Regions from separate parts of the Yersinia aldovae 670-83 genome, predicted to be linked through region 2. Evidence: predicted binding sites of a transcription regulator. Region 2 holds the regulator's gene; the other holds the start of a gene.

Region 1 (15,272 bases), 1.9 Mb from region 2:
CCGCCACATCAAAACGGAGGTCGGTCCAGCTCAACCAGGTACGGTTGGTAAAACGACCTTGCTCAAAACCTACATTTGTTCTAATTGCATTTCGCTGTGAAGACGAGTGATCACGATAGCCACGGAAATTATCACCGCTGACACTTAGACGCCCATCCCATCGCTCGGTTAGCTCTCCCCCAATCGCGCCATGCCAACCTTGTCGCCCGAAACTACCGTACTCGTAGCGTAATCGCCCCGACTCGTCCCGACCGGTATAAGAAATAAAATCCAGTTCCCCACCCAGAGCGTTAGTTATCGAGCTAGTGGCATTGGCTCCACGACGGACGCTGATTATTTTACTTTCACGGGGTTCCAGCAAACTGATATGAAAGCCACCGTCAGCATCATTCAATGGCAAACCATCCTGCAATAAGGTGATACCTCTGGAGAGTGGTGCACTTTGCACGCCTGAACCACGAATATTTAGACGCGGCTGGTCAGCACCACCAAAAAAGTTCGATACCAGCAAACCAGATTGATGCTTCAGTGCATCATCTAATGTTGCTAATCGGCCTTCTTCGTCAGGAAAAATCAGATTACTCCCACCAGGAATTAACGCCAATTTACCTTTTTGTTTAATGATTGCATCGCCATGATCACTCCCGATAACTTCCATGTAATTATCGTTTTTTACACCATTTTCATCTGCCTGGGAGGGGAAGGTGAATAATATCGTCAATAATAGCAGTATATTTACTGAGATAATCCCTTTCATATAAAAAGTCCATATCAAAAAACTTTAATATAAACTCACATTAAAAAAACAAAGAAAAAATAAAGAAAAAAACAACATTAATTATTATTGAGAATTCACTATCTCACTCCATTGAAAATAATCATAACTATAAGTCATGTCAATAAATTACATTTGCGTAAAACTTTTATTTCATTATTTAAATTAAATACACACTATATACTTAAATGTCATTATAAAACAATCAATGGAAAAGAATCATTAAGAGAGATAGAGGGTAAAAAAGTGCATGGCTTTTATGTAGAATATAAATAAAAAACTATTTTTCTATTTTGGCTATCATTAATAAGCCTGCACTTGCAGGCTTATTAATACAGAGCAATCAGGATGAACCTTCCAGCCAATCTTTTTTATCCGTCAGCTTGATATAAAGTGCTTCCACTTTTTGTCTGGCCCACGGAGTGCGGCGTAAGAATTTCAGGCTTGATTTGATACTGGGATCACTAATGAAACAGTTAATCTGAATGCGGTCGGCCAAGCCATCCCAACCATAGTGTTCGACCAACTTAGTCAGCAATGCTTCCAAGGTGATACCATGTAACGGATCTTTTGATAAATGGTCGCTCATCATTTGCCTTTTTTATCGTTGATATACTCGCTATCCTTCAAGATGCAGGTGTACTGGCTGCCCTCTACCCAGCTCACCGGAATGCTCTTGCCGCCTTCCGGTATCTCGAAATCTATGGGATATAATTGTCTGGTAACCCTAATTTTAGCGGCACACCTTACGGGGAATCGTGGTGTGCCGCAAGATATTAAGATATTGCGATAAATTGCTGGCGCAGTTGATGCACCTGATCGCGCAAATCGGCGGCCTGCTCAAACTCCAGGTTTTGCGCATAGGTATACATTTTCGCTTCCAATTCACGGATTTTCTGATCCAGCGCTTTCGGCGGCAGGGATTGGTAGTCGTGGGTATCTGCCACTTTGCCACCCCGCCCTTTCCCTTTACCACGGGTCGACGGTTTGCCCAGTTGCAGGATATCGCCAATTTTCTTGTTAAGCCCCTGCGGAGTTATCCCGTGCTCCTGGTTGTGAATCTGCTGTTTAACCCGACGCCGCTCTGTTTCACCAATGGCTTTCTCCATTGAGGCGGTAATTCTATCACCATATAAAATGGCCTTGCCGTTGAGGTTACGTGCCGCGCGACCAATGGTTTGGATGAGGGAGCGCTCTGAGCGCAGAAAACCTTCTTTATCGGCATCAAGAATAGCGACCAGAGAAACCTCCGGCATGTCCAAGCCTTCTCGCAGTAAGTTGATCCCCACCAGCACGTCGAATTCGCCCAAACGCAAATCACGGATAATCTCGACCCGTTCTACGGTATCAATATCCGAATGCAGGTAACGTACCCGTGCACCATGCTCCCCAAGATACTCGGTGAGGTCTTCAGCCATACGTTTAGTCAACGTGGTCACCAGCACCCGCTCGTTAATCGCAGCGCGGATACGAATTTCTGACAGCAGGTCATCCACTTGGGTCGCTACCGGGCGAACCTCAATCAATGGATCAAGCAGACCGGTTGGCCGCACTACCTGATCAATAACCTCATCACCGGATTTCTCCAGTTCATATTTACCCGGTGTGGCGGAAACATAGATAGTTTGCGGTGCCAGTGCCTCAAACTCTTCAAAACGCATTGGGCGGTTATCCAGCGCCGATGGCAACCGGAAGCCATATTCCACCAGTGTTTCTTTACGTGACCGGTCACCTTTATACATCCCCCCAATTTGCGGAATGGTGACGTGGGATTCATCGACAACCAGCAGACCGTCTGCCGGTAGATAATCAAACAAGGTCGGTGGCGCTTCACCCGGCCCACGGCCAGACAGATAGCGGGAGTAGTTTTCAATACCTGAGCAGTATCCCAGCTCATTCATCATTTCCAGATCAAATTGGGTACGTTGGGCAATTCGCTGTTCTTCCAGCAATTTATTGTTAGCCAGCAGCACTTGACGCCGTTCAGCCAATTCAACCTTGATCTCCTCCATTGCCTGCAAGATACGTTCGCGCGGGGTCACGTAGTGCGTTTTCGGATAAACTGTGAAACGCGGCACTTCATGCTGCAACTGGCCAGTCAAGGGATCAAAGACAGAGAGCTTTTCGACTTCTTCATCAAACAGTTCAACCCGCAGCGCCCATTCATCGGATTCCGCAGGGAAAATATCTATCACTTCGCCGCGCACGCGGAAGGTACCGCGCTGAAAGACCTGATCATTGCGGCTGTACTGCAATTCAGATAAGCGACGTAGAATTGAGCGTTGGTCGATTATCATGCCACGGGTCAGATGCAACATCATTTTCAGGTAGAGATCCGGGTCGCCCAAACCATAAATAGCCGAAACCGATGCAACAACAATGACATCCCGCCGTTCTAATAAGGCTTTAGTGGCCGACAACCGCATTTGCTCAATATGTTCGTTTACCGATGAATCTTTTTCGATAAAGGTGTCAGAGCTTGGAACATAGGCTTCTGGCTGATAATAATCGTAGTAAGAGACAAAATACTCTACTGCGTTCTCGGGAAAGAACTCTTTCATCTCGCCATACAACTGGGCGGCGAGGGTCTTGTTCGGGGCCAGCACCATTGTTGGCCGGTTGAGATCAGCAATAACATTGGCGATGGTAAAGGTTTTGCCTGACCCCGTTACTCCCAACAGCGTCTGGTGTGCCAGCCCATTCTCCAGCCCCTCCTCTAATTTACGGATAGCCTCAGGCTGGTCGCCGGCGGGTTTAAACTCAGAATGTAGTTTGAATATTTTACTCATGAATTCGCTACCCGTTGGAGAAACACAGACTGTCAGGAGGCTAATTATGGAAGCCCCATCGATTTTTGCCACCTCTATGATACTGGATATAAAACCAGCTTCAAGCACCAAAATGCCACTATTTTCTTCCTTTGTGAATATTTGCCTCGTTACTGTGACGCCAGGTCCCTGATTGCACTGTAAAAGCCTTTTTATCCCCAGCAGTTAACAACATCAAACGATGAGCAGCAATTTGCTTAAACATTACGCAGCATTTCCAGCGCAATATTTTGCTTGCTTGATTTTAGTTAACTAATTGAAATAAAGCATATTTAATAAAAAGTAGAGAATCCGGACAACAAGTACCAAAGCCGCGCCCGCTCTAGCCTCTCACCAGTTTTCTATGGCTAATGCACAAGGTTATCCACAGGAATGGTGGATAACTCATTCAACCCCATAGAGGCTGGGAGTTGGAGAAAATCGCAGCCTAGCGATGAAATAGGGACAAACGTGCTTTTTTAGTGTTTTTTATACATTTTTGTTTCGGCATATATTTCAATTAGTACTAACTGAACCACTTGCTAATTCCATAAATTTCACTAGCTCATTCACAGAACCGATACCTTTTAACCAAAGTGTCTCTTATTGCACCATTTTCTCGCATTGAGGCACCGCTTAAGTGCAACATCATGACCGCTCGGCAGTCTTTATCTTGCGGGCCTTCGCGCATTTACACGGAGAGAAAACCAAAACCCTTTACAAACCGTTAACATGCAGACTTTATTATCGTATTCGCTAAGCTGGCCTAAGAGTTGCATTTAACTCTGTGAATCATCGCAATATAAGGGGGTATGGGCGAATACAGTGCAGCGCACTAACGAGCGGGCTATTAAGCAATAAGTGGGAGGATTAAGGGTAAAAATAGCCACTTGACGCCATTTAATGCCGTTATCAACTCATTACCCTGCTATTTACACTAACAACCACGCGTTATAAGTGTGGTGTTTTATGCTGTACTGCCACCATCGGGTATACAGATTTGCTGGTTACTTCTTCACTAGCCGTTACAGAACACTGGGGCACCTGTGAGCTACTGAGATCGACTAAGGAGAAGCACCGATGCTGACTTTAACTGCTGTAAATCAATACTATGGTCAAAACCATATACTATGGGATATCAGTTTGGAGTTACCTCGCGGCCAATGCACCTGTCTGGTCGGGCGCAATGGCGTGGGGAAGACAACACTGATTAATTGCATTATGGGGCATCTGCCGGTCAAAAGTGGCACCATGACCTGGCAGCCAAATCACCAACCACCGCAGAACCTGCTGCAACACCCTGTTGAGGGGCGCACAGCACTTGGGATTGGGTATGTGCCGCAAGGGCAGCAGATCTTCTCCCAACTGAGTGTTGAGGAAAACTTGCTGGTAGCTGTACTGGCTGGACGCCATAAATCACGTCACATTCCGGGCTGGGTTTTTGATCTCTTCCCGCTGTTGCACGATAAACTCAGCCAACGCGGAGGAGATCTTACCCGCTATCAACAGCAGCAGTTGGCTATAGCCAGAGCGCTGGTCGCAGAGCCAGAACTACTGATTTTGGACGAACCGGGGGGCGATACTCTGCCGCCACTGAGTGAGGATATAGGCCAAATTCTGCATCAACTTAGCCGCAACCTTGGCTTAACGGTTTTATTGGTTGAGCACCGTTTGGCCTTTATCCAACATGTTGCTGATCGCTTTTGCCTGATGGCCGGTGGCCGAAATGTGGCCCAAGGAACCTTGGACCAATTGGATGAGGATTTGATTATTGAGCACCTGGCCAGTTGACCCCGTAAGGCACCCTCGGGGCTAAAATAGCGTTTAGCCCCGTTTCCAGCAATGCATAACGACTATCAACCCCCTTCGCTAACGGCCAGTGGCTTCAGGTCCAGATACCCGCCGAGATCATGGCGCTCAGCCAGCGGGTGCTCGCCAATATCCGTAAGATGCGGGATAACCCCCAATCGTGGTGCAGGTATCATTCGCGTCAATGTCGCCAGATACTCCGCTTGCCGCGCACCGGTCGGAATCACCTCATTGGCAACCCATCCCGCCAGCGTTAGCCCGGCTTGGCGGATAGCTTGTGCGGTGAGCAAGGCGTGATTAATGCAACCTAACTTGACCCCAACAACCATAATTACGGGCAATTGTTCCAGCTCGACCCAATCAGCAAAAGTGACCTGTGCCGACAGCGGGGTAAACCAGCCGCCCGCACCTTCAATCAGAACCCAATCGGCTGATTGCGCTAACTGCCGTAGACCCTGTGATAATTCAGTTAGCTGAATCTCGCGCCCTTCACTTTCACTGGCAATATGGGGAGAGGTGGCTTCCGCAAAGGTCAGTGGATTGACCTGGCTATAGCGCAATGGCTCGCTGCTATTAGCCTGTAGCGCCAGCGCGTCACTATTGCGCAAACCGTCTGTTGTCATCTGGCTGCCTGAAGCCACCGGTTTGTATCCGGCGGTGCGGTAGCCCTGATTGGCCGCCGCTTGCAGCAATGCACAACTGACGACTGTTTTACCGACATCAGTGTCAGTACCGGTGATAAACCAACGTTTAGTCACGATAAATAACCCCATAAACCAGTTGATAGCTCAGCGGATAACCCCCTGACTGTACGACATAAGCTTGTTGCAGCGCCGCCAGCCGTTGACGCCCACTGAGACCAGCCTCGCGCCCATGATGTAAATGTGTCGCACCGATACCTTGCAGTGAGCGCATCAGGGCTATCACATCTGGAAACTGTTGTTGATGTAACTGCGGTGTCAGTTGGTGGCGATACCCCTGACACGCCGTACTGATTTGCCCAAACGAAAGAAAATCATTGATATGGCGCTTACCATCAACCTGTTGCCACGCTTGCCCCAATTCATCAAGGGAGCCATCGGCTAGCGTTGAAAATAGAATCAGGCCACCGGGCCGAGTAACCCGATAAAGCTCCATCAGTGCCGCCGCCAGATCCGAGCACCACTGCACTGCCAGGTTACTGAAACAGATATCAACCGATTGATCTGGCAAGGGAATATGCTCAATATCACCCAGTAAGTAGTCATCAGCAGCGTGCTGCTGGCGGGCATACTCCAACATACCTGCCGCCAGATCCAACGCCACAACCCGCTTCCCCAATTCGCGCCAGCGGCGGCTGAAAAAACCCGTTCCACAGCCAGCATCCAGTACGGTTTCCCCTGTATGCCGTAAACCCCGTTCCAGCAGCGCCTCACCGGTTGCACGCTGCAACTTAGCGGCTGAATCGTAGCTCTGTGCCGCACGGCTAAAAGCGGCGGCAATGGCCGGTTTATCAATTGTTTCTGTGGGAAACGGGGGGTCAATGACACACGTCATGCAACACCTCCAGCAATCTGTCGATATCTTCCGCTTGGTGCGCGGCACTCAACGTAATACGTAATCTTGCCCCCCCAGGGGGGACGGTTGGCGGCCGAATGGCGCTTACCCATAAACCTGCGGCACGCAGTTGTGCTGCCAGGGTCAGCGTTTGTTGGTTATCCCCCACCAACAGCGGCTGGATAGCAGTTTCTGATGCCCCTAATTGCAGTGGCAAACCAACTGCACCGGCACGGAATTGGCCGATACGCTGCTGGAGTTGCAAACGTAAATCATCACCTTGCTGAATACGTAATAACGCGGCTTGCAAGGCACAAGCCTGTGCTGGCGGCATCGCGGTGCTGTAAATCAGATGACGGGCATATTGCAGCAGATACTCTGCCACCGGCTCCTGACACAATACGGCCGCGCCACTAAGCCCGAATGCCTTGCCAAACGTCACCACCAGCAGTTCGGGTTTCACCCCTTGTTGCCAACAACTGCCACGCCCACCGTCGCCACAAACGCCAATACCGTGCGCGTCATCCACCAGCAACCAGCCCCCCGCTGCTGCCGCTTTTTGCTGCAAAGCCGCCAGCGGCGCGCTGTCACCATCCATACTGAAAACACCCTCAGTTACCACCAATGTCTGGCCTGAACAGGGTTTATCCAGCAGTTTTTGCAGCGAATCAGGCTGATTGTGGGTAAAACGCCGCAGTTGAGCCGGCGAGTGCGCTGCCGCCTCCAACAGCGAGGCATGGCTGAGTTTATCGGCTAATATTCGGTCATCGGCAGCGGTTAACGCCGCCAGCAGCGCCTGATTAGCAGCATAGCCGGAAATAAACAGCAAGGCGCGTGGATAGCCCAGCCAGTCGGCTAATTGCTGCTCCAAATGCGCATGGGGTTGGCTATAACCGGTAACATGGCCAGACCCCCCACTGCCAACGCCATAGCGCTGTGCGCCCTGCTGCCAGGCGGCGATGACTGCCGCATCCTGACTTAATCCCAAATAGTCGTTACTGGAAAAGTTGAGATATTGGCGGCTGCCAGATTGCAACCAGCGCCCGTTAGCACCGTTATTCACCTGACGGACGCGGTAAGCGGCTGCATCATGGCGTTGTTGCAGCCCCAGTTCTATCTTGCGCTGCCAACTCATCAGCGTGCCGCGTTGTAAAACTGAGTGGTATCGCCATACAGCAACTGCTCGGTTAATGCTTGCTGTTGCTCACGAGAGCCTTGTTCAGTGGTTGTTTGTTGTGGGTTCAAACCCAGCTTGCGGAACAGTTGCAGGTCTTTGTCTTCATCCGGATTTGGCGTGGTGAGCAATTTGCAGCCGTAGAAAATTGAATTGGCCCCCGCCATAAAGCACATGGCCTGCGTCTGCTCGTTCATTTGCTCGCGACCGGCGGATAACCGCACATAGGAAGCGGGCATCATAATACGCGCCACCGCGATAGTGCGGATAAACTCAAACGCATCAACATCTTCGTTATTTTCCAGCGGCGTGCCTTTGACTTTTACCAGCATATTGATTGGCACGCTTTCCGGCGGCTTGGGTAAATTTGCCAGTTGCACCAGCAATCCGGCACGGTCGCGTACCGTCTCCCCTAACCCGACGATACCACCGGAACAGACTTTAATACCGGCGTCACGAACCTCGCTTAAGGTATCCAGCCGCTCCTGATAACTGCGGGTGGTGATGATGCTGCCGTAGAATTCCGGCGAGGTATCGAGATTGTGGTTGTAATAATCCAGCCCTGCCTCCGCCAGCCGATGCGCCTGCTGTTTATCCAGTGTGCCAAGCGTCATACAGGTTTCCATCCCCATCGCCTTGACGCCTTCCACCATCTGCTCCAGATAGGGCATGTCACGTTCATGCGGGTTTTTCCACGCCGCCCCCATGCAAAAACGGGTTGAACCGGCGGCTTTCGCTTTTTTGGCGGATTCCAATACCTGTTCAACCTGCATCAGGCGCTCACTTTCCAGGCCAGTTTTATAGCGCGAACTTTGCGGGCAATATTTGCAATCTTCTGGGCAGGCACCGGTTTTTATCGACAATAAAGTGCTGACTTGCACCTGACGCGGATCAAAATGCTGACGGTGAACACATTGTGCTTCAAACAGTAATTCCAACAGCGGTTTTTCAAACAGGGCTTGGGCTTGCCCGACGGTCCAGTGAGTATAATTTGCCATTACGGCCTCTCTCAGAAGAGAAAAAAGTTTGGTCAGTGTAAATAAATCCGATATGCTGTCAACCATTCAAGACGCCAATTAGTTTACAACAAACCTCTATGACACCTTCTGACCTTGCTTTTGATCAACGCCATATCTGGCACCCTTACACCTCGATGACTGACCCCCTTCCCTGCTATCCGGTGGTGGCAGCCGATGGCGTTGAGTTGCAACTGGCTGATGGCCGGCGGCTAATCGATGGCATGTCGTCATGGTGGGCCGCAATACATGGTTACAATCATCCGGTACTGAATCAGGCGGCACATCAGCAGCTCGATAAAATGTCGCATGTGATGTTTGGCGGAATCACCCACCCCCCGGCAGTGGCGTTGTGTAAGCAGCTTATTGCCATCACCCCACCGGCGCTGGAGTGTGTGTTTTTAGCGGATTCCGGCTCGGTGGCGGTGGAAGTGGCACTGAAAATGGCATTGCAGTATTGGCAGGCCAAGGGAGAGCGGCGGCAACGTATTCTAACGCTGCGTCATGGCTATCACGGTGACACTTTCGGCGCGATGTCGGTTTGTGATCCACAAAATTCAATGCACAGTTTGTATCAGGGTTATTTGGCTGAAAATCTGTTTGCTGATGCACCACAGTGCCGCTTCGACCAGCCGTGGAACCCGGAAGATATTACTGATTTTGCCAACAAGATTGCACAATATTCTGGCGAGATTGCCGCCGTTATCCTTGAGCCAATAGTTCAGGGCGCAGGCGGGATGCGTATTTATCACCCGGCATATCTGCGGGAGGTGAGAGCTTTGTGCGACCAGCATCAGATCTTGCTGATTGCCGATGAGATAGCCACCGGGTTTGGCCGGACGGGTAAACTTTTTGCCTGTGAACATGCGCAGATTGTGCCGGATATCTTATGTTTGGGTAAGGCGTTGACCGGCGGTTATCTCACGCTATCCGCCACCCTCACGACCCGAAACGTCGCTGAAACCATCAGTAACGGTGATGCTGGGTGCTTTATGCATGGGCCGACTTTTATGGCAAACCCGCTGGCTTGTGCCGTGGCCTCAGCCAGTCTAACGCTATTAGCGCAAAATCAATGGCAACAGCAGGTTAGCGCGATAGAAAAACAATTAAAGCAGGCGTTACTGCCGCTGGTAGAAAGCCAAACGGTGGCTGATGTACGGGTCTTGGGGGCTATCGGAGTCGTTGAAATGAAAGAGCCGGTGAATGTTGCCCGCCTACAACGGAGCTTTGTTGAGCATGGCGTTTGGATCCGCCCGTTCGGTAAACTGATTTACCTGATGCCGCCTTATATTATCTCGCCGCACTCACTGGCGCGGTTAACGGATGCGGTGGCGATGAGTATCCACTAAAGCAGTAGTGGACAATATACTCTGGGGACGGGCGGGGCGACAGCGCCGGTGGGTGCCGTTACGACCCATTCGGCACGTTTCCCCGCCTGATAACATTATTTATTAAGTTCTTGGCTCACCAATACTGACCCACATTGGCCCTTTCCCTACCGCATAGCGCTTCAGGGTGGTTAGCTCACCGCTGTTGTTATCAATACGGCACACTTCGATATGATCTGATTTTTGCCCGGACGCAATCAGGAAGTTACCGCTGTGGTCAATATTAAAGCCACGCGGTTGTGCTTCGGTCAAATGATGCCCTGCTGGTGAAATGGTGCGCCCATCGTCGGAGACACTGAAAATACTCAGCAGGCTGGCGGTGCGGTCACTGCTATACAAATGGCGACCATTTGGCGTGATATGAATGTCTGCCGCCCAGCGCGTACCGCTGAAATCAGTTGGCATCGCATCCAACGTCTGGATTAGCTTATATTCTTGGCCGTTATCGCTTATCTGATACACATCTACCGAGCTATTGAGTTCATTGACGCAATAAGCGATTTGATGATTCGGATGGAAAGCCATATGACGTGGCCCTGCACCGGCGGCCACCGCGATATCGGCCTGCGCATGAGGCGTCAGCTTGCCATCAATACTTAAATCAAATAACCGCACTTTATCTTCTTTCAGGCAAGGCACCAGTAAGATTTGATTGGTCGGGTCAATATTTGCCGAATGCGGCGCGGGCAAATTATCTAATTGCTGAATAGGCGCCTGCACCACACCCTGTTCATTAATTGGGCTGATGCTCACGCAATTGAAACTGTAAGAGGCACAGAACAGGAAGCGGCCTTGCAAATCAGTGCCAATATGGGTCGGGCTGCCGGGAAGTGGTGCCATTCCCGCAGCCGTCAAGGTGCCGTCACCTGCAATATTATAACTGACGATACCAAAATCAGGACGCACCCCGACATACAAATGACGCTGGTTCGGGCTGATTGTCATCGGTTGCACCTGGCCGGGCGCATCCACGGTTTGCAATAAAGTTAATTCACCGGCTGAATCTAATTGCCAGACATGAATCTGCTGACTGTCTGGGCTTGCCACGTAAACCACTTGCTTCATCTTTACTCCTTAGTCGCGCCTGTTAGACAATGCTGTTTGGTCGAATGGGCCTGATTTAGCCACTTCAACCTAAACCAAATATCGCGTTTAACACACTATTTTAGCCTAGCTTACCTGACTACGCGGACATAACAACCGTCTGTCGTCGCGCGGTTTACATCTTATCCTGCTTATTTTTAGCCGTTCATGCTGGCGATTACCCTGTCAGGTTTAATCAACCCGCCATCCGGTGTACCATCGAAAATAATATTCAAACATATAATTTCATTCGCCATTTACGAGACTAAAACTGCCATGACATATCGCGTAATTGCATTGGATCTGGACGGAACACTGCTGGATCATAAAAAACGTATTCTGCCTGAATCCTTATCGGCACTGGCTCAAGCTCGTGCTGAGGGCGTTAAAGTGATTGTTGTGACTGGCCGCCACCATGTTGCCATTCACCCGTTCTATCAGGCATTACAACTTGATACGCCCGCGATTTGCTGTAACGGCACTTATCTTTATGATTATCAGGCGAAAAAAGTATTGGATTCTGATCCATTAGAACCAGAACAAGCGATTCAGGTGTTGCGGCTATTGGAGCAAACACATATTCACGGCTTGATGTATGTCGACGACGCGATGCTGTATCAGAAAACCAGTGACCACGTCATTCGCTCGCTGAATTGGGCTGAGTCATTACCACCAGAGCAACGCCCGACGCTACTTCATGTCGATAGCTTAATGGATGCCGCTTATAGTGCGACATCAATCTGGAAATTTGCCACTTCCCATGTCGATATCGAACAGTTAAAAGCCTTTGCCACCACCATCGAAGGCGAGATGGGGCTGGCCTGCGAATGGTCATGGCATGATCAGGTCGATGTCGCGCAAGCGGGCAACAGCAAGGGTAAACGCCTGCAACAGTGGGTTGAATCTCAAGGGCTGAGCATGAAGGAGGTGGTCGCTTTTGGTGATAACTTTAACGATTTGAGCATGTTGGAAACCGCAGGTCTGGGGGTGGCGATGGGCAACAGTGCCGATGCCATCAAGCAGCGCGCAGATTTGGTGATTGCCGATAACGAGCAGCCGGGCATTGCTCACGTTATCCGCCAGCATGTACTGGCTTGATAGCTAAGTCTAAAGAGTACCCCTGTTAGGCTCGCTTCAGGCAACTTATAAAGCTGAATCAATGGGAAACACTCCGTTCGGGCTAACGGCATAAGCCGTCGGAGTGCCCGCCCCTTGATTCACCGGCGGGTAGTGCTGAGCGTTTAATTCTACCGATTAAACGAAACGCTTTTTATCTGCGCATAAACCCACTGACCGGGCTTCAGCCCCAGTTCATCCCTTGCCCACGGCGTAATTCTCGCCCACAGCCATTGATCACCGACCGCGAGTTTAACATCCACCTGCCCGTCAACATCCAGACACTCGGCAATTTTCACTGGCAGAATATTGCGAATACTGCTGCTTTGTGGCGGCTGTAGCACCAATGACACATCTGCGGCATTAATGCGAATACGCATTGAATTGCCTTCATCAGCACCCAGTTTACCCACCCACAAGCGTTGATCGCCTAAAGCCAGTGCGGTCATGGCATAACGATCATGATGACCAATCACATTGACCCGCAAGATGCTACTCGGCTCCTCTCGTTGCAGCCACGGGCGCAATGCGCTGCTGGCCCACACCTCCTCCAGCCCACCGACCGCACGGACTTTACCGGCATCCATCACCACCACCTGATCGGCCAGACGCAGGATTTCATCCATACTGTGGCTGACATATAAAATAGGCGTTTTTACATCTTGCCCTAACCGTTCCAAATAGGGCAACAATTCGCGCTTACGCGGTAAATCCAGTGAAGCCAGAGGCTCATCCATCAGCAACAACTCAGGTGCGGTTAGCAACGCGCGACCAATGGCTACCCGCTGCTTCTCCCCCCCCGATAGCGTCAGCGGGAAGCGCCCCAATAATGGCTCAATGCCCAGCAAACCAACAATAGTGTCGAACTGCCCACGCATCGACGTAGCCATACCGTATTGTAAGTTCCCCCGCACGCGATAGTGGGGAAACAGACGCGCATCCTGAAATACGTAACCCACGCGGCGTTTTTCCGGTGGCAGGTAAATGTGTTGCTCCGCATCCACCAGCACCCGGCCATTAAGCACCACTCGGCCCTGCTGTGGGCGAGTCAAGCCGCCAATCACATTGATAAGCGAGGTTTTACCCGCCCCCGACAACCCGAAAATGGCCGTAATACCTTCAGCGGGCAGATTGGCGGTAACCCGTAAATCCAAATCACCCAACTGTTGACTGAAATCCAGTTCTAGCATGGAACCCCCATGCGTTTTTTACCCCAGCGGGCCAGCCATTCAGATAACAGTAAGGACACCAGCGACAGGATAATCGCGATGACACACAAACGGGCAGCAGCGGCCTCAGCGCCGGGGGTTTCAATCAGGGTGTACATGGCCAGCGGAATAGTGCGCGTTTCTCCGGGGATATTGGAGACGAAGGTGATGGTCGCACCAAATTCACCCAGTGAACGGGCGAAAGAGAGCACCGTACCGGCAATCACCCCCGGCAACGAGAGCGGCAACGTAATAGTGAGAAATACCCGCCAAGGGTGAGCGCCTAAGGTGCGGGCCGCCAATTCCAGCCGAGTATCCACCGCTTCAAGTGCCAGCCGGATAGCCCTGACCATCAGCGGAAAAGCAACCACAGCCGAGGCCAGCGCTGCACCACGCCAACTGAAACTGAAATTGATGCCAAACCAGTCGTAGAGCCACTCACCGATAAAACCGCGCCGCCCCATACTTATCAACAACAGATAACCAATCACCACCGGCGGCAACACCAGTGGCAAGTGAATAACGCTGTCTAACAATGACTTACCGGGGAAATGGCAACGCACCAGAATCCATGCCATTAAAATACCCAAGGGCAAACTGCACGCCACCGCGACACCGGAAACCTTCAGGCTAAGAATAATGGCCTGCCACTCATACTCGCTTAATATCATTAGCGTGGGGTAAATCCATAATTTTTGAAAATCTCAGCGGCTTGCGGGCTTTTTAGATAATGATAAAAATCGCTAACCGTCTGATTTTCATGGCCTTTAACAATCGCCATCGGATATTCAACCGGCTTATGACTCGCTTTCGGGAATATCCCGACAACTTTAACTTTGTTACTGGCTATAGCATCTGAACCATAGACAATACCCAGTGGTGCCTCCGCACGTTCTACCAGTGCCATGGCACTGCGTACGTTGTTGGCCCGCGCCATTTCCGGCGCTAAAGTTGCCCAGGCACCTAAATTCTCCAATGACTCTTTAGCATAAATCCCCGCCGGAACATGATCAGGGTCACCAACAGCCAGACGACCGCCCTCCAGTAACGTCTTCCAATCGGTTTTTTTATCAATAACCACTTTATCAATTTTGCTGTCTTGCGGCGCAATCAATACCAACTCATTGCCTAACAGGGTATAGCGAGTATTAGCCACTATTTGCAGTTTATCAATGGCATAATCCATCCATTGCTGGTCAGCGGAGATAAACAGATCCGCCGGAGCGCCCTGCTCAATCTGGCGAGCCAGGGTAGAAGAGGAAGCGTAAGAGGCCACCACATCGACCTGTTTCTCTTTTTTATATTGCGCCGCTATCTCCTGTAAGGCATTGGTTAGCGAGGCGGCCGCAAATACCGTAAT
Region 2 (15,272 bases):
ATAACAAAGAAAATTTCGAACATGGCTGGCTCCTAAATAAGGGTTTATTTCCCACAACCACATCATCATATATAACGATCAAATCGGGGGGTTATAAGGAGTATTACAAGAAACATGCCAACAAAAAAATTACGTTAACCAACTGAATATTTTCGTTATTTAATAAGAAAACCTACCAGTGAGACTGGCAGGCATGGTCAATTTGACTAACTTATAGCGAACTTTATTACAGAGAACTAACCTGTGGGCGAGTGACCATTGCCAACGCTTGTTCCACCACGGAGACATCAGCACCGGGCTTATGAGCATTTTCACTTAAATGGCGACGCCATTGACGCGCACCGGGAATTCCCTGGAAAACACCCAGAATATGACGGGTTATGTGGCCAAGGTAAGCACCGCGTGATAACTCTTGTTCGATATAAGGATAAAGCGCTTCAATGGCCTTAACGCTATCCACCACGAGAGCATTGGGATCAAACAGTTCGCGGTCCACTTGTGTCAGGATACTGGGATTCTGATACGCTTCGCGCCCCATCATGACGCCATCAAGGTGTTTTAGGTGCTCTTTGGCCTCTGCCAGTGTTTTTACACCACCGTTAATGGCAATGGTCAGTGCCGGAAAATCGCGCTTGAGCTGATACACCCGCTCATAATCCAGCGGCGGCACTTCACGGTTCTCTTTCGGACTCAATCCTGAGAGCCAGGCTTTACGGGCATGAATAGTGAAAATGTTGCATTCGCCACGTTCTGCCACGGTTTGCACAAATTCGCACAAAAACTCATAGCTATCTAGCTGGTCAATACCAATCCGTGTTTTTACTGTCACCGGAATAGAAACCACATCGCGCATCGCTTTAATGCAATCAGCAACCAGCTCGGCCTCCCCCATCAAGCAGGCACCAAAACGGCCATTTTGCACGCGATCCGACGGGCAACCCACATTCAAGTTGATTTCATTATAGCCGCGCAATTCTGCCAATTTAGCACAATGCGCTAAAGCCAGAGGATCACTGCCCCCCAGTTGCAAGGCCACCGGATGGTCCTGTTCGCTATAAGCCAGATAATCCCCTTTACCGTGAATAATGGCTCCCGTCGTCACCATTTCGGTATATAACAACGCTTGCTTAGTTAACAACCGATGAAAGTAGCGACAATGGCGATCGGTCCAGTCGAGCATCGGCGCAACAGAGAAACGCTGTAGGGGGTAGCGTGCTAACAGGCTTGATTCACTTTTTTTCATGGCTAAGTCTGCCAAAGTATTTTCTTGATACATTCGTTGAGTTTGTTCTTGATAGACCCCGATACAGACCCAAAAATGAGGCTAAGGCTGAACGAGAATTACGGAAAACGGCCCTAATGATAGCATAAAAATGTATCAGTCAATCTGGGGAGATGTATCGACCGTAATTTGAATTACAGATAGCACTCCCCCTATTGCGATAACTTACTTTTCGTCAATTAAGTCTATTGGCACGTCCATAATAGGTAATTGGCCTAACACTAACTTCGCACCTGCATTAGAAAGATGACTTCCTTGATTATATAGCCCCCCATTTTTATTAATAATCAGACAGTTATGCCCCTCACAAAGACTATCCACAGGATTAATAATCATTAAGTTAGGGCTTGGTTTTATATAGGCATTCAACTTTTCACTCAATGCACTTGCTGCATTATATCCTTTAGTACTTTTATCATAGACTTTCCCGACGTTACCATTACTAATATTAAGCAATCTAAAATAGTCTCGTTTAACATCCGTTCGAACCGTAGGGATTGGGTAAACTAAAACAACTCGATGCCCCATAGAGAGCAATTTATTAATGTTGCTGGCTAAAGATACCCATACCAACTCGTCAGGCGCAGCAGGTTCAGATACTACATTCATACTCAGGGCTTTACCTGGTGAACCCTCAACCAATTTTGTATCTTTAAATTGTGCATAATTAGCTGCAATTAAAAATGTCTTTTTACTTGAGAACGCATTAATAACCCCCCAACGTCGGCGATTAATATCAGGGCACTCGGGAGCCGTTCCGAACCATAATTTGTCAGAGACAAAAGAACATTGTTCATAAGTTAGAGATATTATTCCTTTTCCCTTTTTTGCTAATTCTGTTTGCAAAGCATATTCAAAAGAAGCAGCGTAGCTATCTCCTATGACAACCCAACTTTCATCACCAAACTTGCACGCCCCTGATGGATCTCTATTCCCACACAGATGTGTAGGTTTGCCTGAAAGGTAATTACGGCCGGTGGTTACACTCTCCAATCTACGGAATTCAGGAACTTTAAAATCTTCATACATCTTTTTTGCCAAGGGTGATAAACGTTCACCTGCAGAATCAGCAAAACCGTTTTTAATTATGGTCACCCCAGAGAAAAGTATCAAAATAAATGCAGATACCCCCATCACAGCCCATTTCCATAGAGCAAGCTGTTTCTTCCTAAATGGTTTCTCAATTAAATAGAACGATATGATGGCAAGAATTACAGAGATCATAATAAGTACTAGCGATGTTTGAGTGTCTATGCTCCCCACTTTTATTCTATAGAATACAAACAGCGGCTGGTGCCAAAGATAAATAGAATAGGATATTGCCCCAATAAAGATAACTGGTTTAGCTGATAGTAGTGATGTCGTTATATCTCGCTGGCGAGAAAAGAAGATAATAATAAGACAAATATTAATGCAGGTAGAATTCGCTTGGATCTTCTTAAGAAAAAATCACTTACTGAGAAATTACCTTTTTTTAAGTCTGAAAATATAATAGATGTTATCAAAAAACCGGATAATACAAAAAATATATCTACGCCTAAAAAGCCTCCTCTGAATAGTTCATAGCCAAAAATAGACAATTTTGCATGATAAAAAACGACTGCGAAAACAGCGACGGCTCGTAATCCATCCAACTCAGTTCTATATCTCGTGTTGTGGGACATACAATTCTCTATATTACAATGAGTTTTTATTTTCTTCTTTCAAAAAACAATTATATACAGAAGTATTTACACAGGTAAACGCATTAATGCAACCAGTTGATTTATATCATATTAACAAGTTATCCGCGAAGGAAACTACGCAGTTAAATCTGTAATATAATACAACTTATTCCTAATGCTCGATGAGATCACTGTATGAGAATATGCTGTGAGATATTTTTGTGAGATGAAAAACATTGCTCAATTCAAACACCTGTCAATATGACGTCTCGCGCAAACATGGTAGAATCTATTGATGACTACGTTGCGAGATTACAATCATGAAACCGATCAATGAGGAAACGCTGCTCGCTAAGGCTGAAAGCCTATGCCTACAACGAAACGTCCGGTTGACCCCGCAACGTCTAGAGGTATTACGTTTGATGGCCCAGCAGCCCGGTGCTATCAGCGCTTATGATTTACTGGATCTGCTACGAGTTTCTGAGCCGCAAGCCAAACCGCCTACAGTTTATCGCGCATTGGACTTTCTGTTGGATCAAGGGTTTATTCATCGCGTCGAGTCAGCTAATAGCTATGTGTTATGCCATCATTTTGAAGAGCCGACTCATACTTCAGCGCTATTTATCTGTGACCGCTGCAAGATAGTGACCGAGCGCACTACCGTCGGGATTGAAGAGGCCTTGGCGCAATTGGCAAAGCAATCAGGTTTTGCACTGCGTCACAGCGTAGTAGAGGCACACGGTTTATGTGCGGAATGTGGGGTAGTTGAAGCATGTGAAAGCCATGATCACTGTGATCACGACCACTCAATTGTGACGAGAAAGAAGTAGATACCTGGCGATAAAGATCACACTGTCGCTAAAAGGCGGCAGTATTAGACAGCTTTGAGCAATACAAACAGATTTACCCCAGTGCAATAGACGTAAATACTGATATATAAATAGAGTGTGGGTAGCATTCTTCAGGATAAGACACATCCATGTGTCTATAGCGATATAAATCAGACAGTTAGAATGGATTATATTAAAATATATTCACTCACTTCATTGTCAATTATATATTATCACACTAACAAGAAGGTATTATTTAATTAAAACATTCATGAAAATAAGAAAGCCGATTAATTTATACCCTAAATAAACGCTTATATCAGATCCAGTCGCCATTACGGATGACACCAACGGCCAATCCTTCAATAGTGAAGCTTTGTTCACGCAGATCGACAACAATCGGCTGGAACTCACTATTTTCTGGCAGAAGTTGTACGATATTACCCTGTTTCTTCAAGCGTTTGACCGTCACTTCATCATCAATTCGTGCGACAACCACTTGCCCATTACGCACATCTTGCGTTTTATGTACCGCTAGCAAGTCGCCATCCAGAATACCGATATCTCTCATCGACATTCCGTTTACCCGCAGCAGAAAATCTGCGCTCGGTTTAAACATGGAAGGGTCTACTTTGTAGTGGCCTTCGATATGCTGCTGTGCAAGCAATGGCTCACCTGCGGCAACTCGGCCAATCAACGGCAAACCGTCTTCTTCTTCCATCAGTAAACGAATGCCACGGGAAGCGCCGGAAACAATCTCGATCACGCCTTTACGGGCCAGTGCTTTTAAATGTTCTTCCGCGGCATTTGGAGAGCGAAACCCCAGACGCTGCGCGATTTCGGCACGGGTCGGTGGCATACCGGTTTGCGCTAAGTGATCGCGAACCAGGTCATAAACCTCTTGCTGTCTGGTAGTTAGTGCTTTCATTCCGCCCCCTGTTTGTTTATACAGTCTTGCTGTGAGTATATACAGGTAAGCGAGCATTGGGAACCAAAGAGTGAATAAAAACAGGGATTAATCACTGTTTACATCGACAGCACTGTTCGAGCCTTTATTGACCAATATGCTGCCAAAGTACCGTTATCCATACAAATAGTGCTAATCCAATCGCTAAAAACACTGCGGCTGACCCCATATCTTTTGCCCGGCCAGAAAGTTCGTGAAACTCACTACCAATACGATCGACGATAGCCTCGATAGCACTGTTTATTACCTCTATAATGATAACTAAGATCACGCTGGAAATAAGTAAGATACGCGCTATGGCACTCACATCTAGCCAGAAAGCCAGTATGATGGCAGCAATAGCGGTGACGATTTCCTGACGAAAGGCGGCTTCGTTTTTCCAGGCTGCCATTAACCCTTTAACAGAATAACCGGCCGCTTTATAGATTCGGGTTAATCCTGTTGATTGATTCGCCATGTTTTATTGCCTTTATCTTAAGTTAATGATGATTTTTGCCATTTTATGTTGTCTCATCACCACAGATCTCAAAACCAGTTTCTGGTATCCTTGCGACGAATTGCTAACAAGAGGCTTCATGTAGTTATGTCAGGTTGGCGTAAAATATATTATAAGTTACTGAATTTACCACTTAAACTGTTGGTAAAAAGCAAGGTTATTCCGGCAGATCCTGTGACTGAGTTAGGGTTAGACCCTTCTCGTCCCATTCTGTACGTTTTGCCTTACAATTCTAAGGCTGATTTACTGACTTTGCGAGCGCAGTGTCAGGCACAGGATCTGCCCGACCCATTGATTCCATTGGAAATCGATGGTGTGCAGCTGCCCAGCCATGTCTTTATCGATAACGGCCCAAGGGTGTTTCGTTACTATGCACCCAAACAAGAATCGGTAAAGCTATTCCACGATTATCTCGATTTACATCGCAATAATCCGGCGCTGGATATCCAAATGCTGCCGGTTTCCGTGATGTTTGGCCGCTCTCCAGGGCGTGAAGGCCACGGTACGCCACATCTGCGCGTACTGAACGGCGTGCAGAAATTTTTTGCCGTATTGTGGCTGGGGCGCGATAGCTTTGTGCGTTTCTCTACCACGGTTTCACTGCGCCGTATGGCCAGTGAGCATGGTACAGATAAAACGATTGCCCACAAACTGGCGCGCGTAGCAAGAATGCACTTCTCACGTCAGCGTCTGGCCGCGGTTGGTCCAAGCCTACCGGCGCGTCAAGACCTGTTCAAGAAGCTTTTGACCTCCAAAGCGATTGAAAAAGCGGTCGCCGATGAAGCGCGCACCAAAAAAATCTCCCACGAGAAAGCACAGCAGAACGCCATTACACTGATGGAAGAGATTGCCGCAGACTTTTCATATGAAGCCGTGCGTCTGTCTGACAGGGTTTTGAGTTGGACGTGGAACCGCTTGTATCAGGGAATTAACGTCCACAATGCAGAGCGCGTGCGGCAGTTGGCGCAAGATGGTCATGAAATCGTCTACGTGCCTTGCCATCGCAGCCATATGGATTATCTGCTGCTCTCTTATGTGCTTTATCATCAAGGGCTGGTGCCGCCGCATATCGCCGCCGGTATTAACCTTAATTTCTGGCCTGCCGGCCCAATCTTCCGCCGTTTGGGTGCGTTCTTTATCCGCCGTACCTTTAAGGGCAACAAACTCTATTCAACGGTATTCCGTGAATATCTGGGTGAGTTGTTCACCCGTGGCTACTCAGTGGAATACTTTGTTGAAGGTGGGCGCTCACGTACCGGCCGCCTGCTGGAACCTAAAACCGGCACGCTGTCGATGACCATTCAGGCCATGCTGCGGGGTGGCTCACGTCCAATCACGCTGGTGCCGATTTACATCGGTTATGAGCATGTAATGGAAGTGGGTACTTACGCTAAAGAGTTGCGCGGGGCGACCAAAGAGAAAGAGAGCCTGTTGCAGATGCTGCGTGGCTTGCGCAAACTGCGTAATCTCGGTCAGGGCTATGTGAACTTTGGCGAACCCATTCCGCTGACAACCTATCTGAATACCAACGTGCCGCAATGGCGCGATGCTATCGATCCGATTGAAGCACAGCGCCCAAGTTGGTTGACGCCTGTAGTAAATGATTTGGCCGGTAAGATTATGGTCAGAATCAATAATGCGGCAGCGGCGAATGCCATGAACCTGTGTTCAACCGCATTATTGGCTTCACGTCAGCGTTCACTCACTCGCGAGCAGTTGCTTGAGCAACTCGATTGCTACCTGCAATTATTGCGTAACGTGCCTTATGCGAAAGACGTCACCGTGCCGGATAAAACACCCGAAGAGTTGCTTAATCACGCCTTGAATATGAATAAATTTGAGGTGGAGAAAGATAACATTGGTGACATCATTATCCTGCCACGGGAACAAGCGGTGCTGATGACTTATTATCGCAATAACATCCAGCATTTGCTGATCCTGCCATCACTGATTGCCAGTATGGTGATGTACCAGCGGCGCATCACACGCGCCGAATTGTTACGTCAGGTCAGCATGATCTATCCCATGTTGAAAGCTGAATTGTTCCTGCATTACAGTAAAGAACAGTTGCCACAAACGTTGGATACGCTGATTGATGAACTCGCTCGCCAGCAGTTGATCTGCGATAAAGGGACTGAAGTAGTACTGAACCCGGCCCGCATCCGCCCACTGCAATTACTGGCAGCCGGTGTGCGGGAAACCCTGCAACGTTATGCGATTACTCTTTCGTTACTCAGTGCGAACCCAAGCATCAATCGGGGTGCGCTGGAGAAAGAGAGCCGCATTATGGCGCAGCGTTTGTCTGTGCTGCATGGAATTAACGCACCGGAATTCTTTGATAAGGCGGTGTTCTCAACATTGGTCGCCACCTTGCGAGAAGAGGGCTATATCAGTGACACCGGTGATGCCGTGCAAGAGCATACACTGGAGGTTTACAACATGCTGAGTGTGTTAATGACGCCGGAAGTGAAGCTGACCATCGAGAGCGTCAGTATGCCGGCTGAAACCAATAATCTGCTGCCTCAACCCGCAGCAGAGGATAAACCGGAAGGTTGATTACTCACAGCTTTAAGCAAAAGTAATAAACAAAAATGGCCGGATTCATCATCTGGCCATTTTTTTGACTGTTTTCCAGAGGCTTATTTACTGCCAATAACTGATCAGAATCCCAAGGAACAGCACCAACCCGACGTAGTTATTATTCAAAAACGCCCGAAAGCAGGGATCACGCTGACGTCCGGCAATCATCTTCTGTTGGTGGACAAACAGCGCACCCGCCAGCAAGACTGACCAATAAAACGCCCCGCCAAGATTCATCAACCAGCCAACCGCCACCATCAGCACCAGAGTTGCCAGTTGCAGCAATCCGATGATCAGTTTGTCCTGCTGACCAAACAAAATTGCGGTAGATTTGACACCAATTCTCAGATCGTCATCACGGTCAACCATCGCATATTGAGTGTCATAAGCCACCGTCCAACAGATATTTGCCAACAATAACAGCCAACAAACCAGTGGCAAACTTTCGCTGACCGCAGCGAAGCCCATCGGGATTGACCAGCCAAACGCAGCACCTAGCACCACCTGCGGCAGGTGAGTTACCCGTTTCATAAACGGATAAATCCAGGCCAACGCCAGTGCCGCTAGCGATAACCCGATGGTCATGCTATTGAGGGTTAGCACCAAAGCAAACGAGAGCAATACCAAGACCACAAACAGGATTTTGCTTTCTTTCTCACTGACAAGGCCGCTGGGCAAGGGCCGTGATGCAGTGCGTTTTACAAAGCCATCAATATGTCGATCAGCGTAATCATTGACGACACAACCGGCTGCGCGCATGAAAAGAACACCCAAGACAAAAACAATCAATATTTTGGTGTCGGGAATCCCTTGCCCTGCGAGCCACAAGGCCCATAACGTCGGCCACAGCAGCAATAATGAACCAATAGGTTTATCAAGACGCATCAAACGGCAATACGCTAGCCATTTGGTATGAACAGTATTTCCCTTCAATTTATCAGTCTCCAAAATCTCACCACCACTTAAACTGAATACAGCGGCGAGGCTGGTAAAAAAACTTCCGTCAATAATAGGGGTTTGCCCGACAAACGCAGTAGAGAGCGGCGCGCCCACTGCGCCTCTTGGCGGCCTACTTGGATATAGTCTCGGGTTAGATTGTCACCACCGAATAAATAGCGCCCAAGGGGGAGTGTGCCTAGATCCACCAGCGCCCGATCAGGCCCAGACAGTGTTTCTTCGGGGATGATAGTGCGCCCCAGCAGCCACGGCTCATTATCACCGCACAAGATGATTTCCCGCAGCCAATAGCGCTCACTCACCGGCAGATACTCTGCATCTTCCCCTAACTCATTACGCGTAATAAAGCGTTCTCGCTGGGGTTCGACATGAACTCGTTGGCAATGTTGCTCAAAACGCCGGGTCATCGACCCCAACTCCATCAGCCAATCGGCAATAGCGGCTGGCAAATTCGGCTGCTCAATGGCAGACCATTGGATAGGTTTTATAATTGATGTATCGCCGGTAGACATACAACTCGCTCCCTGACGAGGATAAAACATCTATCCCGCTAAGTCGTAAATAGGGTGGCATTGTAGCGCAGATTAGACAGTTAGCGGCATCTGATTATCATAACCACAACAGCTAATTAACCAAGATGCCTTCGACGAATATATAAGCCATATGATATTTAAATGAGGTGGGAGAGTAGTTAAGCAAGGCGCAGTAGCCGTATATTAAACCCAACGAAAAAAGGTGCGCCAAAGCGCACCAATCATCCAGCCATATTCAGCAGTGCCGGGAGTTAACCCTTGCCTTTTACACTACTAATAAAGGTTTTTCGGGCTGAAGTTGAGCCTAAATGTTCTGCCTCATTCAACAGTTTCAGCGCCTTATCGACATCACCGGCTTTCACCGCATCTTTAATCGCCTGGTTGAAGTAGTTTTCAGTCTCACTCAGCATTGGCTCTGCCACTTTTGTCGGCTGTGGCGCTGCGGCTACAGCAGCAGGCTGAGGAGTATTACCGACCACAACTGGCGTTGGATTTGGCGCTGACTGAATCAAACCAATCATCACATTGCCCATGCCCTGTTCGGCAGTGGCTTTGATTTTCAAGTTGCCGGTTGGAGTATGTTTAGCCATTGGGTCTGGAATATCAGGCACCGCATTACCCACGCCCATCGCATAAGCTTTGGCAGGATCCAACAGTTTGGTGGTTTTGACCAAATCATCGCGGGTGGTGTAGACCAGCAGATAAATTTGTTTCTGACCCAGCGCTGGCGTCAGTTTCATCACCCCTTGCAGGCGGTCACTGGTCATAATACCCGCTTTTTCATAAGTGAAATAGCTGGACGGATAGTACGCTGCGGGGCGCATTTGCTCATCCAACACTAATACGCTAGGAGAATAAAGCTGATTATCGATCACTAAACTGCTAAGTGTAATCTCCATTGAGCCACGGTCAGCAGGTAAAGCAAAAGCCGCAACCGCCCCTGTAATATTGCCCTGCGAAATTTGCGGGCTGGCAGAAGTCAGTTTGATATCTTGCGTCGCCGGTGGCACTAATGGCTGCCACGGCACATGCTGTAACGTGGCTGTACTGATTGTCGGCGCGATAGAAACATTTGCCGGAGAAATCGTTGATTCGGCTTGCACCGCCAGAGGTGCAATCACCCCCATAGCCAATGCCAGACAGAGTGACAGAAGATTCTTTTTCATTGTTATACCTCATACATTGAGCGTCAGCGCTAACTGTGCACAGGCAAGGTCGGCAGAGTTAACCAATCTACCCGTCGTATTTCAAGCTGCATGGGCGTTGGCTGCACTCCATCACCCGGCTCACTTACTTGTTGTAAGCGCATCGGGATTATGAGCCTCAGCTCACCCTATGGGCCTGCGCAAGCGCTGTTCAAAATGGTTTACAACCAATTTGTCTCTCGCTTGCCGCCTTCTTGCAACTCGAATTACTTAGGGCATCTCACTTTTCTTGTTTAAAAAATCAAACAGCCGCCCCAAAGGACGGCTGCGTCACTGCTGTTACCACCAGGCTTCGAATTGCGCACCAAAGGTCACTTCATTGCTCTTACCACGGCTGTCAGTACCTACGGAGCCGTTCTGTGCCAAGCCGTAATCAGGGCCGTTGGCACCATTTGGCAATGTAGCGTTGTTATAGCCCCACTTCTCATCCCAGTTGGCGTAAGTTGCGAATACACGAATTGCCGGACGTGACCAGATGCTGTCGCCCGCTTGCCACTGTTGTGCCAACGTCAGTTTGTACTGGCCGTTACGGTCACCGGTATGCTGCGACTTAACGTTATCGTAACCCACTTCCAGCAAGGTACTCATGATTGGCGTCCATTTGTACATCGGGCGCACGCCCACGCTGTACCAGGTGGTGCCGTTGTTGTTGTCCCAGTCAGTATCCTGATATAAGGCAACGTACATCATGTCCCACTTCTCAGCCAGATTAATGGCACCGTGGTCAATCACTCGTAACATATGGCCGTTATTATTGATTGATGTCCCTTGGGAATGACCACTGTTGTAGGAGGTCATTGAATCTGTGGCATATTGCAGAACAAATTTGTTAAAACCACCCATCATGCTTTGGGTATGTTCGGTGGTCAGCATCACGCCATCTTTAGAAGCCCCCGGAGCCAGAGAGTAATCATCCTGAGCATTGGCGCGGCCGTAATCCACACCAAATTCCAGCGTTCCGCCTGGATTGGTCTCTAAACCAGCCAAACGCACGTCAAAGACGTCGTTAACGGTGTGATCAGCATCTTTACGTTGATTGTCGATCCAGGCACTTGACCCACCCGCTTCTGAGTTACGGGTTGCTGCCAGAGATAACTTGCCAAAGCCCAGATCAATCGCTTCCACACCTGCACCTGGGCCTGAGATATCCCAGTAGTAGAAGTCAATCATATGGACGTCATGACGTTGGTAGAAGCGTTTACCGGCCCACATGGTGGAGCCTGGTAACCATTCGATCAGATTTTTACCCTGCACGTTGGCTTCGCGAAAAGCCGGTGAAGTAGATTCCCAGTCATCGCGCTGTGAAACGGAATACGCCACGTTGGTATCGAAGTAGAAGCTCTTGTCGCCTTCTTTCCACAATTCCTGGCCTAACTTGATTTCCGCATAGGTTTCACATTCGTTACCCAGACGGTATTTGCTTTGAGCACCGGTGGCTTTGAAACATTGTTGTTCGCCACCACTTCCCGTCCAGCCGATACCGGAACGTGCATACCCGTGGAAATCGACAGCCATAGCTTGAGTGGAAAGAACACCAGCGGCAACAGCCAGTGCTATCGGTAACTTGCGCAGAGTAATCATCAGTAATCTCCTGTTATATTTGCCTGTCGGCATGCGTGCTTTACATTCGGCGTTGGCTAAACGCCCAGCTCTTGATACAGCCGTTTACACGCTGTGCCATCCTCACGGAACAGATGACAGCGTTGTGGCGGCAGGCCAATCGCGAATGTTGCACCTTCTTCTACCAGCACCACGTCGTTCTGGCGGTAAACCAGGTTCTGACGAATTGCCGGGATTTGGATATGTATTTGCGTTTCGTTACCCAATTGCTCCACCACCTGAATGTCGCCTTCCAGCGTCACTTCAGAGGCACTGCTTGGTAGCAGATGTTCCGGGCGAATACCCAAAGACATATTTGCACCGACCTGAACCCTCTCTCCCTCCACTGGCAGCCACACTAGCTGACCATTGGGATTTGGCAGTTCTATCTGCACCTGATGAGGTTCAACTGCGGTCACTTTTACCGGTAAAAAATTCATTTTTGGCGAGCCGATAAAGCCCGCGACAAAGCGGTTGGCGGGGTAGTGATACAGCTCCAGCGGCTTACCGACTTGCGCCACATTGCCGGCATCCAGCACCACAATTTTGTCGGCCAAGGTCATGGCTTCGACCTGATCGTGGGTGACGTAAATCATGGTGCGCTGTAGACGCTTGTGGAGGCGCGATATCTCAATGCGCATCTGTACTCGCAGCGCGGCATCCAGATTGGAAAGAGGTTCATCGAGCAGGAATACATCCGGCTCGGCGACCAGAGTGCGGCCTATCGCCACGCGTTGGCGCTGGCCACCGGATAGCGCTTTTGGTCGTCGCTCCAGCAGGTGGGCCAATTGCAGCACTTCAGCAACCTGATTCACCCGTTGGTTGATTTCCGCTTTCTTCACACCGGCCAATTTCAGGCCAAACGACATGTTCTCTGCCACTGAAAGATGGGGATAAAGCGCATAGGACTGAAACACCATGCCAATACCACGCTCAGACGGCGGCACGTCGTTCATCCGTTTGCCACCAATCAGCAGCTCACCGGAGGTAATGTCCTCAAGACCGGCAATCATCCGCAGTAGCGTCGACTTGCCACACCCTGATGGGCCGACAAACACTACAAACTCACCGTCATCGATTTCCAAATTGATGTCTTTGGAAATCACAGCCTCACCAAAGGCTTTATAAACGCCGCTCAGCGTCACATTAGCCATCTGTTACTCCTTTGCTCGCGCAAACAACTCTTCATATGGACCTGAATAAAGAAAATGGCGGAAGCAAATCCCGGCATGACCCTTCGATAACTTCCCACCCTAATGACTCTCTGCTGCGCGCCGTACCGCCATGCTTCGCAAGGTTGCCCCGGACGACGTCGCGGCCTGAGTATAGGGCTGCACGTTAGTTAACGCGTCAATGTCTTGATCTATTTGGGTAATAATTAATCGAACAACACCCTTTAATGGATAAGCCCTGCTTCAATGGCGAAGCTGCCCTTCAATGGCGGTGATAGTGCGCGACTGTGCTTATCCGGTAATCATCCGTAACAAAACTTTTCATGGGGGAGGAGATAGGAGGATGAGAGAACGACCGATGTGGGCATAAGTTCCACTGCAAAGACAAATTCGTGATCTGGCTTACAAATTTCGACCTGCATTATCGTGCCTGACACCACAGAATAGGTCGCAGTGTTAAGTGGGTCACAATAACTCGCAGGGGGGCGTAGAGAGGGGGAGGATGGTCTATGTCAGGTTGTGACTCACTATGTCAGCGTATTCATTTACAGCTTATGATTCACCAAAAGTCGGTACCCACAAATTTGGATAAAAGGATTGGACTATGACTCGCAGCTTCACAAAATCCGGCCTGAGTAAGACCGCTCGTATTTTGGCTATTTCGGCGCTAACCACGCTGGTGCTCTCTTCCTCTGCTTTTGCCAAGATTGAAGAAGGTAAACTGGTTATCTGGATCAATGGCGATAAAGGCTATAACGGGTTGGCAGAAGTCGGTAAAAAGTTTGAAAAAGACACCGGCATCAAAGTGACTATCGAACACCCAGACAAACTGGAAGAAAAATTCCCACAAGTAGCCGCCACTGGCGATGGCCCGGACATCATCTTCTGGGCACATGACCGCTTTGGCGGTTATGCACAATCGGGCTTATTGGCAGAGCTGCACCCGTCGAAAGCGTTCCAGGAAAAACTGTTCCCATTCACATGGGACGCCGTTCGCTTTAACGGCAAACTGATTGGTTACCCAGTGGCCGTCGAAGCGCTGTCGCTGATTTACAATAAAGACCTTATCAAAGAAGCACCGAAAACCTGGGAAGAAATTCCGGCGTTGGATAAAACCCTGCGTGCCAATGGCAAAAGTGCCATCATGTGGAACCTGCAAGAACCCTACTTCACCTGGCCGGTTATCGCCGCAGATGGCGGTTATGCCTTCAAATTTGAAAATGGCGTGTATGACGTGAAAAACGTCGGTGTCAATAATGCCGGCGCGAAAGCGGGCCTGCAATTTATCGTCGATCTGGTGAAGAACAAACACATCAATGCTGATACCGATTACTCCATCGCCGAAGCGGCCTTTAACAAAGGCGAAACTGCGATGACCATCAATGGGCCGTGGGCCTGGTCTAACATTGATAAGAGCAAAATCAATTACGGCGTAGCCTTGCTGCCCACTCTTCACGGCCAACCCTCCAAGCCATTCGTTGGCGTGCTGACAGCAGGTATCAACGCCGCCAGCCCGAACAAAGAACTGGCGACCGAGTTTTTGGAAAACTATCTGTTAACCGATCAGGGATTGGCGGAAGTAAACAAAGACAAACCACTCGGCGCGGTAGCTCTAAAATCATTCCAGGAGCAACTGGCAAAAGATCCACGTATTGCGGCAACGATGGCTAACGCGACCAAAGGTGAGATTATGCCAAATATTCCACAAATGGCCGCCTTCTGGTATGCAACCCGCAGCGCGGTGCTAAATACCATCAACGGGCGTCAAACGGTAGAAGCTGCACTGAACGATGCAGCAACGCGTATTACCAAATAACCGTTTAACTTGCAAAAGGGGCGCGGTTCACCGTGCCCTGACACCGTTTTCAGTCGTAGAAGTCGCTAATAGAATGAGCTTAAGGGAACATTATGCCGTTATCCCACACCGAGTTTGAAAGCCGTAAAAAGAAAACCACCTGGTGGCAGAGTGATGCGCTTAAGTGGCTGA

What was found. The regulator LexA, encoded in region 2, represses DNA repair genes until DNA is damaged. The targets are predictions, from matches to a motif close to TNCTGTATGTACATACAGNA.
Positions count from the first base shown of each region.
Region 1: a site for LexA is predicted at 3,645-3,664, ahead of uvrB (excinuclease ABC subunit UvrB). Genes of this name have one in related genera too.

Region 1 covers NZ_CP009781.1:4,203,683-4,218,954, reverse strand. The annotation lists gene AT01_RS18985 (TonB-dependent receptor family protein) at 1-757, opposite strand, end outside; gene AT01_RS18980 (VF530 family protein) at 1,119-1,364, opposite strand; gene uvrB (excinuclease ABC subunit UvrB) at 1,552-3,564, opposite strand; gene AT01_RS18970 (ABC transporter ATP-binding protein) at 4,663-5,373, shown strand; gene bioD (dethiobiotin synthase) at 5,439-6,149, opposite strand; gene bioC (malonyl-ACP O-methyltransferase BioC) at 6,142-6,927, opposite strand; gene bioF (8-amino-7-oxononanoate synthase) at 6,911-8,062, opposite strand; gene bioB (biotin synthase BioB) at 8,062-9,099, opposite strand; gene bioA (adenosylmethionine--8-amino-7-oxononanoate transaminase) at 9,198-10,466, shown strand; gene pgl (6-phosphogluconolactonase) at 10,569-11,570, opposite strand; gene AT01_RS18935 (pyridoxal phosphatase) at 11,865-12,686, shown strand; gene modC (molybdenum ABC transporter ATP-binding protein ModC) at 12,836-13,894, opposite strand; gene modB (molybdate ABC transporter permease subunit) at 13,888-14,583, opposite strand; gene modA (molybdate ABC transporter substrate-binding protein) at 14,583-15,272, opposite strand, start outside.
Region 2 covers NZ_CP009781.1:2,294,396-2,309,667, forward strand. The annotation lists gene pspG (envelope stress response protein PspG) at 1-23, opposite strand, end outside; gene dusA (tRNA dihydrouridine(20/20a) synthase DusA) at 227-1,243, opposite strand; gene AT01_RS10475 (SGNH hydrolase domain-containing protein) at 1,448-2,506, opposite strand; gene AT01_RS22285 (acyltransferase family protein) at 2,647-2,946, opposite strand; gene zur (zinc uptake transcriptional repressor Zur) at 3,267-3,776, shown strand; gene lexA (transcriptional repressor LexA) at 4,096-4,704, opposite strand; gene AT01_RS10490 (diacylglycerol kinase) at 4,829-5,200, opposite strand; gene plsB (glycerol-3-phosphate 1-O-acyltransferase PlsB) at 5,327-7,795, shown strand; gene ubiA (4-hydroxybenzoate octaprenyltransferase) at 7,883-8,752, opposite strand; gene ubiC (chorismate lyase) at 8,782-9,288, opposite strand; gene malM (maltose operon protein MalM) at 9,561-10,475, opposite strand; gene AT01_RS10515 (maltoporin) at 10,794-12,095, opposite strand; gene malK (maltose/maltodextrin ABC transporter ATP-binding protein MalK) at 12,152-13,267, opposite strand; gene malE (maltose/maltodextrin ABC transporter substrate-binding protein MalE) at 13,890-15,101, shown strand; gene malF (maltose ABC transporter permease MalF) at 15,194-15,272, shown strand, end outside.